Regions from separate parts of the Massilia genomosp. 1 genome, predicted to be linked through region 2. Evidence: riboswitches for the same ligand, from Rfam matches in the RefSeq annotation. Region 2 holds a riboswitch; the other holds the start of a gene.
The links. A riboswitch is a leader RNA that binds a small molecule or an ion and turns the genes downstream of it on or off. The one in region 2 is predicted to bind thiamine pyrophosphate.
Positions count from the first base shown of each region.

Region 1 (4,211 bases), on a different contig from region 2:
GTACGCCTGGACCGGCAATGACGACGTCGGCGCCGGCAAAATGGAAATTACCGAACTCACGCCCCCGTCCAGGGTCGTGATCAAGCTCGATTTCATCAAGCCGTTCGAGGTGTCGAACGTGACCGAATTCACGCTCGCGCCGAAGGACGGGCAAACGCAGGTAAGCTGGACCATGTCCGGCCCGATGCCCTTCATCTCGAAAATCATGAGCGTCTTCATGAGCATGGACCGGATCATCGGCAGGGATTTCGAGAAGGGGCTGGCGAACCTGAAGGCCGCGGCCGAAAAGTAAGCCTGGGTTTTTGGCCCCCTCCCCGCAAGAATTTCGTGCTTGAGCGATAATCTGGCATCATCATCGAGCCAACACGAGGATCCATTTTGCTTAACTTCGACTTCTACAACCCGACCCAGATCCTGTTCGGCCAGGGCCAGATCGGCGCAATGTCCAAACACATTCCCGCCTCCGCGCGCGTGCTGCTGGTCTACGGCGGCGGCAGCATCAAACAGAACGGCGTCTACGACGAGGTCATGGCCGCACTGGCCGGCTTTAGCGTCACCGAATTCGCCGGCATCGAACCGAATCCCAGCTACGAAACGCTGATGCGCGCGATCGCCCAGGTCAAGGCCGAGAAAATCGACTTCCTGCTCGCCGTGGGCGGCGGCTCGGTCATCGACGGCGCCAAGTTCATCGCCGCCGGCGCCCTGCTCGACGCCGACCCGTGGACCATCCTGGAAAAGCGCGGATCGAACATCACTGCCGCCCTGCCGTTCGGCGCGGTGCTGACCCTGCCCGCCACCGGCTCCGAAATGAACAGCGGCGGCGTCGTCACCCGCAAGTCGACCCACGAGAAGTACTCGTTCATGAGCCGCAAATGCTTTCCGAAGTTCGCGGTGCTCGACCCGGGCAAAACCTATTCGCTGCCCACGCGCCAGGTCGGCAACGGCGTGGTGGACGCCTTTGCGCACGTCATGGAACAGTACATGACCTACCCGGTCGGCGCCAAGGTCCAGGACCGCTTCGCCGAAGGGCTGCTGCTCACGCTGATCGAAGAAGGCCCGCAGGCGCTGGCCAATCCCGACGATTACGACGTGCGCGCCAACATCATGTGGACCGCCACCCTGGCCTTGAATGGCCTGATCGGCGCCGGCGTGCCGCAGGACTGGGCCACCCACATGATCGGCCACGAGCTGACCGCGCTGCACAATCTCGATCACGCGCAAACGCTGGCCGTCGTCCTGCCGAGCATGCTGCGCGTGCGCAAGGAAGCCAAGCGCGCCAAGCTGCTGCAATTCGCAGAACGCGTGTGGAACCTGTCCGGCGGCGATGAAGACACCCGCATCGAGGCCGCCATCACCCGCACCGAAGAATTCTTCGAGCAGATGGGCGTCAAAACCCGCCTGGGCGACTACGGCCTGGGTGCGAAAGACATCGACGGCGTGCTGGCGGCGTTAGAGGCGCACCGCATGGTCAAACTCGGCGAGCAGCGCGACGTCACGCTCGATGTCAGCCGCAAGGTACTGGAAATGAGCCTGTAAAGCGCGCCACACATCGCTGGCGCGGGCCTTCTGCGCCCACGCCAGCTGTGATAAAATCGACCTTCGCTAGGGGTCCTGGAAGTCATTTTCCGGGTGAGAGATACCCTCCGTACCTGATCTGGATAATGCCAGCGAAGGAAAGCGCAAAGTAGTTCCCTCCTTTGTTTGCTCCCCCGTTGGCTCCGGCTTTTTTAAGCAACGCCCCGCACGCCGGCGCGTAATACGAGCACACTATGTCATCGCCAAAATTCAAGCAGTCTGTCATCGCCCTGGCCATCGTCCAGGCATTCGCCTTTTCCGCACACGCGCAAACCAGTTCGCAATCGATGCCTGAAGTCGTCGTCAGCGGCGCCCGGCAGATCAGCGCCGAGCGCGCCAGCGTGGCCGGTTTCTCCGACACGCCGCTGCTGTACACGCCGGCCACGGTGGTGTCCATCGGCCACGAGCAGATGCAGGACTACAGCATCCGCAACAGCACCGACGCCATGAAGTTCGACGCCAGCGTGAGCGACTCGTACAACGCGATCGGCTACGCCGAACAGTTCTCGATCCGCGGCTTCATGCTCGATAACGGCGCCAGCTACCGCAAGGACGGCATCGCCATCTCGGGCGACACCCAGATCCCGCTCGAGAACAAGGAGCGCATCGAAATCCTCAAGGGCTTGTCGGGCCTGCAGGCCGGCGTGACCGCGCCGGGCGGCATCGTCAACTACGCGGGGAAGCGCCCGACCGCCGCGCCACTGCGCTCGGTCACCGTCGAAGCGCGCGAGCGCGGCACCGTGTACGGCGCCGTCGACCTGGGTGGCCGCTTCGAGGACAAGCGCTTCGGCTACCGTGTCAACGCCGCCGGCGAGCGCCTGCGTTCCTACGTCAAAGGCGCGGACGGCGAGCGCTCGTTTGTTTCGGGCGCGTTCGACTGGCAGATGTCGCCGCAGGCGCTGCTGCAGCTCGACATGGACTACCAGAAAAAATCCCAGATCACCGCGCCGGGCTACCAGCTCATTGGCGGCGTTGCGCTGCCCACCAACATCTCGGCCAAGACGCTGCTCAACAACCAGCCATGGACCAAGCCGGTCGACACCCGCACCAGCAATATCGGCCTGCGCTTCGAATACCTGATCAACGACGCCTGGCGCACCACCGTCAGCGCCAACAAGCACCAATTCAAGCGCGATGACTACACCGCCTTCCCTTACGGCTGCGGCAACGAGGGCGATGGTTTCTATCCTGGTTACTGCTCGAATGGCGACTACGACGTCTACGATTACCAGAGCGTGGGCGAGCGCAAGTCGCCGCTCGGCGCGCAGGCCCTGTTGCAGGGCAAGTTCGCCACCGGCGCGATCGGCCACGAGCTGACGGTCGGTGCGACCTATCTGGAACGCAGCGACAAGGCAGGCGAGTACGTGTACGACTACGTCGGCTTCAGCAATATCTACAACAACCTGGTGGTGCCGCCGGTCGATGCCAGCCGCGTCACCGGGCCGCTGACCGAGCGCCGCAACGACCATGAACGCGGCCTCGTGGTGCAGGACATCCTGTCCCTTAGCGCGCAGTTCAAGCTGCACACCGGCCTGCGTTATGTGGGCATCAAGCGCAACGCCAGCACCGACACCACCTTCCTGCTGCCGAACGTCGCACTGGTGTACAACCCGACGCCCGACTGGACGGTGTACGGCTCGCTGGCGCACGGCATGGAGCATGGCGGCGTGGCACCCAAGCGCACCGCGAACGAATTCGCCTCGCTCGATCCAAGCCGCTCGAAGCAGGTGGAGTTCGGCGTCAAGGCCATGGTCAATGATGCGCTCAGCATGTCGGCCTCCGTGTTCAGCATCGTCAAGGGGCTGGAGTACACCAACGCGGCCAATACCTTTGTCCGCAGCGGCGAGCAAAAGCACAATGGGCTGGAGCTGGCTGCGCAGGGCAAGGCTGGCAAGGACCTGAAATACAGCGTCTCGCTGATGGCGCTCGATACGCAGCAGGAAGGGACCGGCACCGCTTCGCTGGACGGCAAGCGCGTGAGCAATGTACCGAAGTTCAAGACGGCGACGGTGCTGGAGTATGCCGTGCCGGCGGTGGCTGGTTTGAAGGTGAACGGGATGTGGCAATACACCGGCAAGAAGGCGTTCGATATCGAGAACAAGACGCTGGTGCCGGGATACAGCGTGTTCAACCTGGGTGGCGCGTACGCAACGCGCATCGCGGGCGTGTCCACAACGGTGCGCGCGACGGTGGACAACGTGGCCGACAAGTTCTACTGGCGCGATGTGACGCAGGAGCTGGGTGGCTATCTGCTGCCGGGCGCTCCGCGTACGGTACGGGTGTCGGCGCAGTTCGACTTCTAAGCACCGCCCTGCAGACCGTCGTTCCTGGCAGGGACGACGGCCTGCAGCCTAGCGCAGGGAGGCAAGCAAGCGTACTGCCTGCGTCATTCGATCTTCCAGAGTGCCTATTACCAGCGAATACCCGATCCCGCGCTCATCGAGCATTTGCACCACCTGCTCATGAATCGTCTGGCGCACTGCCTCCGATTCGCGCTGCAATCCATCAGCCTCCCACGGCCCGTCAGGCGCCGTCACGAATGTCAGCGCATAGTCATGGCGCTGCTCCAGCACAGACAACTGCGCATCGACCCTGTTCCAGTACCAGCGGCTGTAAATGGCCGTCATCAGCGGCGT
Region 1 is NZ_WHJF01000025.1:21,010-25,220, forward strand. It holds gene F1735_RS11810 (SRPBCC family protein) at 1-292, shown strand, start outside; gene F1735_RS11815 (iron-containing alcohol dehydrogenase) at 379-1,536, shown strand; TPP riboswitch at 1,595-1,693, shown strand; gene F1735_RS11820 (TonB-dependent siderophore receptor) at 1,770-3,878, shown strand; gene F1735_RS11825 (AAA family ATPase) at 3,927-4,211, opposite strand, start outside.
Region 1: it holds a riboswitch for thiamine pyrophosphate, as region 2 does, so the genes downstream of both, F1735_RS11820 (TonB-dependent siderophore receptor) here and thiC (phosphomethylpyrimidine synthase ThiC) in region 2, are expected to answer to the same signal.

Region 2 (4,211 bases):
TCAGTTTGGCGGTGTCGATGCCGGTGCCGGCCAGCGCGCCGGCGCAGGCGCTGAACATGGTTGCGGCAAATAGGAGTCTGGTCATGGTGCGTTCTTCAGTGTGGTCATGGCGTGCTGGCCGGCCTGGCCAGCACATGGTCGAGGACATCGGCGGCCGCATGCGCGCGGCCCAGGGCGCGCGCGCGTTGGCCCATGGCTGCCAATTGATCGGGATGCGCGAGCAGGTGTGCGATGCGGTATTCCAGCGTCGGGCCGTCAACCGCCTTGAGGGCGACGCCCTGTTCGAGCAGGTAATCGGCGTTGCGCTCTTCCTGCCCCGGAATCGGCGAATTGACGATCATCGGCAGGCCCATGGCCAGGCATTCCGAACTTGTCAGCCCGCCCGGCTTGGTGATGACCAGGTCGGCGCACGCCATCAGGCGTTCCACCTGGTCGGTAAAACCCTGCGCCAGCAAGCGTCCCGGAAAACGCGTCGCCAGGACCTTGAGCGCGGCCAGCGCCTTGGCGTTTTTGCCGGCCAAGACGATCAGCTGGAACGTGCCCTCCAGGGCCAGCAGGCGTTCGGCCACCGTGTCCAGGCTGCCCAGGCCAGCGCCGCCGCCCATCAGCAGGAAAGTGGTGGTGCTTGGGGCGAGCCCGAATTCGCGCGCGCATTCGGCGCGATCGAGCGCCTGGCCGAAGGCCGGCATGATCGGAATGCCGGTCACGTGGATGCGTTCGGGCGCAATGCCGCAGCGGCGCATGCGGTAGGCGACTTCCTCGTTGCCGGCGAAGTAACCAGCCATGTTCTCGTGTACCCACATGCGGTGCAGGTCGAAGTCGGTCACCTGCACCCACACCGGGGTGGTGAAGCCGCGCTTGCGGATCGCGCGCGCCAGGATTTCGGCCGGCAGGAAGTGGGTGCAGACGATGGCGTCCGGCTGCGCCTCTTCGATGGCGCTCATCAGCGCGCGCGTGTTGAGGCGTTCCAGGCCGCGCCGCAGCTGCTGCATGGTGCTGTCCGGGCGCGCATCGTTGCTGGCCTGGTACAGGTAGCCCCACAGCGCCGGCGCCTTGTTCACCAGTTTCAGATAGAACTCGGTGTACATCTTGCGAAAGGCAGAAGGAACGTAATCCATCACGTCCAGGTGGGTCGCCTCGATGCCGCCCGGCGCCGCGTTGGCGGCGGCGCGAATCGCTTCGGCCGCGCGCATATGGCCGGCGCCGGCGGAAACGCTTAACAGTAAAATTTTCTTGCTCATACTTCCTTCTGAGGTAGCGGCGCGGGACCGGCCGGATCGAGACAGCGTACAGCCTATCATCTCCGCAGCCACAGGACTGAAAAAGCTGCCCAAAAAGCCATGTTGTCCCGCCTATCAAGGGGTATAATTGCGCTCGCTGCCGCAAGGCGGCACACGCTAGGGGTCCTGCAAATCGCAACAGCGAGGCGCGGGTGAGAAACACCCTCTGAACCTGATCTGGATAATGCCAGCGAAGGGAAGCCAGTGAGTTCCATGGGTGCGCCGTCACGGCCGCAATTCCGGGCTCCGACTCCTTTGCTGGCTCCTGCACGCAATGGAGCCACATGAACGCACCGCTGAAAGCCCCCCTCAAATTCGATTCCGCCACCGCTACGGTGGATGAAGCGGCGATTGCGCCTTTTCCGAATTCCCGTAAAGTCTATACCCAGGGCAGCCGCGCCGACCTGCGCGTGCCGATGCGCGCCGTCAGCCAGTCCGACACCGCCGCCTCCTTCGGCGCCGAACCGAATCCGCCGGTGTATATATATGACACCTCCGGGCCGTACACCGATCCGGAGGCGACCATCGACATCCGCTCGGGCCTGGGCACCCCGCGCCTGCCGTGGATCCTGGAACGCGGCGACACCGAACAACTGGCCGGACCCAGCTCCGCTTACGGCCAGGCGCGCCTGGACGACCCGGCGCTGGCCGCACTGCGCTTCCAGCTGCAGCGTACCCCGCGCCGCGCGCTCGATGGGGCCAACGTGACGCAGATGCACTATGCGCGGCGCGGCATCATCACGCCCGAAATGGAATACGTGGCGATCCGCGAAAACCTGCGTCGCCAGGAGTACCTGCAGGAGCTCGAAGCGTCCGGCCCGATGGGCAAGCGCAGCGCCCAGCTGCTGGGACGCCAGCATCCGGGCCAGTCCTTCGGCGCCTCCATCCCGGACACCATCAGCGCCGAATTCGTGCGCGAAGAAATCGCCCGCGGCCGCGCCATCATCCCGGCCAACATCAACCACCCGGAAGTCGAGCCGATGATCATCGGCCGCAATTTCCTGGTCAAGATCAACGCCAACATCGGCAATTCGGCCGTCACCTCGTCGATCGGCGAGGAAGTCGAAAAAATGACCTGGGCGATCCGCTGGGGCGCCGACAACGTCATGGATCTGTCGACCGGCAAGCACATTCACGAAACGCGCGAATGGATCATCCGTAACAGCCCGGTCCCGATCGGCACCGTGCCGATCTACCAGGCGCTGGAAAAGGTCAACGGCAAGGCCGAAGACCTGACCTGGGAGATCTTCCGCGACACCCTGATCGAACAGGCCGAGCAAGGCGTCGACTACTTCACCATCCACGCCGGCGTGCTGCTGCGCTACGTGCCGATGACGGCCTCGCGCCTGACCGGGATCGTCTCGCGCGGCGGCTCGATCATGGCCAAGTGGTGCCTGGCGCATCACAAGGAATCGTTCCTGTACACGCATTTCGAAGACATCTGCGCCATCATGAAAGCCTACGACGTCTCGTTCAGCCTCGGCGACGGCCTGCGTCCGGGTTCGATCTACGACGCCAACGACGAAGCGCAACTGGCCGAGCTGAAAACCCTGGGCGAGCTGACCCAGGTCGCCTGGAAGCACGACGTGCAGGTCATGATCGAAGGCCCGGGCCACGTGCCGATGCAGCTCATTAAAGAGAACATGGACCTGCAGCTGGACCAGTGCGGCGAAGCGCCGTTCTACACCCTGGGGCCGCTGACGACCGATATCGCACCCGGCTACGACCACATCACGTCGGGCATCGGCGCGGCCATGATCGGCTGGTACGGCACCGCCATGCTGTGCTACGTCACGCCCAAGGAGCATCTGGGCCTGCCGAACAAGGATGATGTCAAGGATGGCATCATCACCTACAAGATCGCGGCCCACGCGGCCGACCTGGCCAAGGGCCATCCGGGCGCGCAGATCCGCGACAACGCGCTGTCCAAGGCGCGCTTCGAATTCCGCTGGGACGACCAGTTCAACCTGGGCCTGGACCCGGACAAGGCGCGCGAATTCCACGACGAGACCTTGCCCAAGGATTCGGCCAAGGTGGCGCATTTCTGCTCGATGTGCGGGCCGCATTTCTGCTCGATGAAAATCACCCAGGAAGTACGCGACTACGCCGCCAGCATGAACGTGAGCGAGCAAAGCGCGCTGCGCCAAGGGATGGAAGTGAAAGCCATCGAATTCGTGCGCCAGGGCGGCGAGCTCTATAAAAAGGTATGACCGTGATCGAGATCAAGATCGAGATCGAAGTCAACGGCGAGGCACGGCGCGTGGCGCCGGGCGCCTCCTTGCTCGACCTGGTCGAGGAACTTGGCCTGCCGCCGGGGCAGGCCATGGCGCTGGCGGTCAACCGCCAGGTGGTGCCGCGCCAGCAATGGCGGCAACGCCCGTTGCTGGCGCTGGACAAAATCGAGATCGTGCGCGCCATCGGCGGCGGCTGACATAAAGGGTAGCAGACATGAAAATGAACGACAACAACGGGGGCGGCGACGTCCTCACCATCGCAGGCAAAACCTACCGTTCGCGCCTGCTGGTCGGCAGCGGCAAGTACCGCGACCTGGCGCAAACGCGCGCGGCCACCGACGCCGCCCAGGCCGAGATCATCACCGTGGCGATCCGCCGCGTGAACATCGGCCAGGACCGCAACGCTCCCAGCCTGCTCGACGTGCTGCCGCCCGACCAGTACACGATCCTGCCCAACACCGCCGGCTGCTACAACGCCAAGGACGCGGTGTACACCTTGCAGATGGCGCGCGAACTGCTGGGCGGGCGCAAGCTGGTCAAGCTCGAAGTGCTGGGCGACGAAAAGACCCTGTTCCCGCACATGCCCGAAACCCTGATCGCCGCCGAAGCGCTGGTCAAGGACGGTTTCGACGTCATGGTCTACTGCAGCGACGATCCGATCCAGGCGCGCCTGCTGGAAGAAATCGGCTGCGTGGCC
Region 2 is NZ_WHJF01000002.1:123,397-127,607, forward strand. It holds gene F1735_RS01290 (hypothetical protein) at 1-85, opposite strand, end outside; gene F1735_RS01295 (MGDG synthase family glycosyltransferase) at 105-1,241, opposite strand; TPP riboswitch at 1,390-1,496, shown strand; gene thiC (phosphomethylpyrimidine synthase ThiC) at 1,577-3,490, shown strand; gene thiS (sulfur carrier protein ThiS) at 3,493-3,711, shown strand; gene F1735_RS01310 (thiazole synthase) at 3,729-4,211, shown strand, end outside.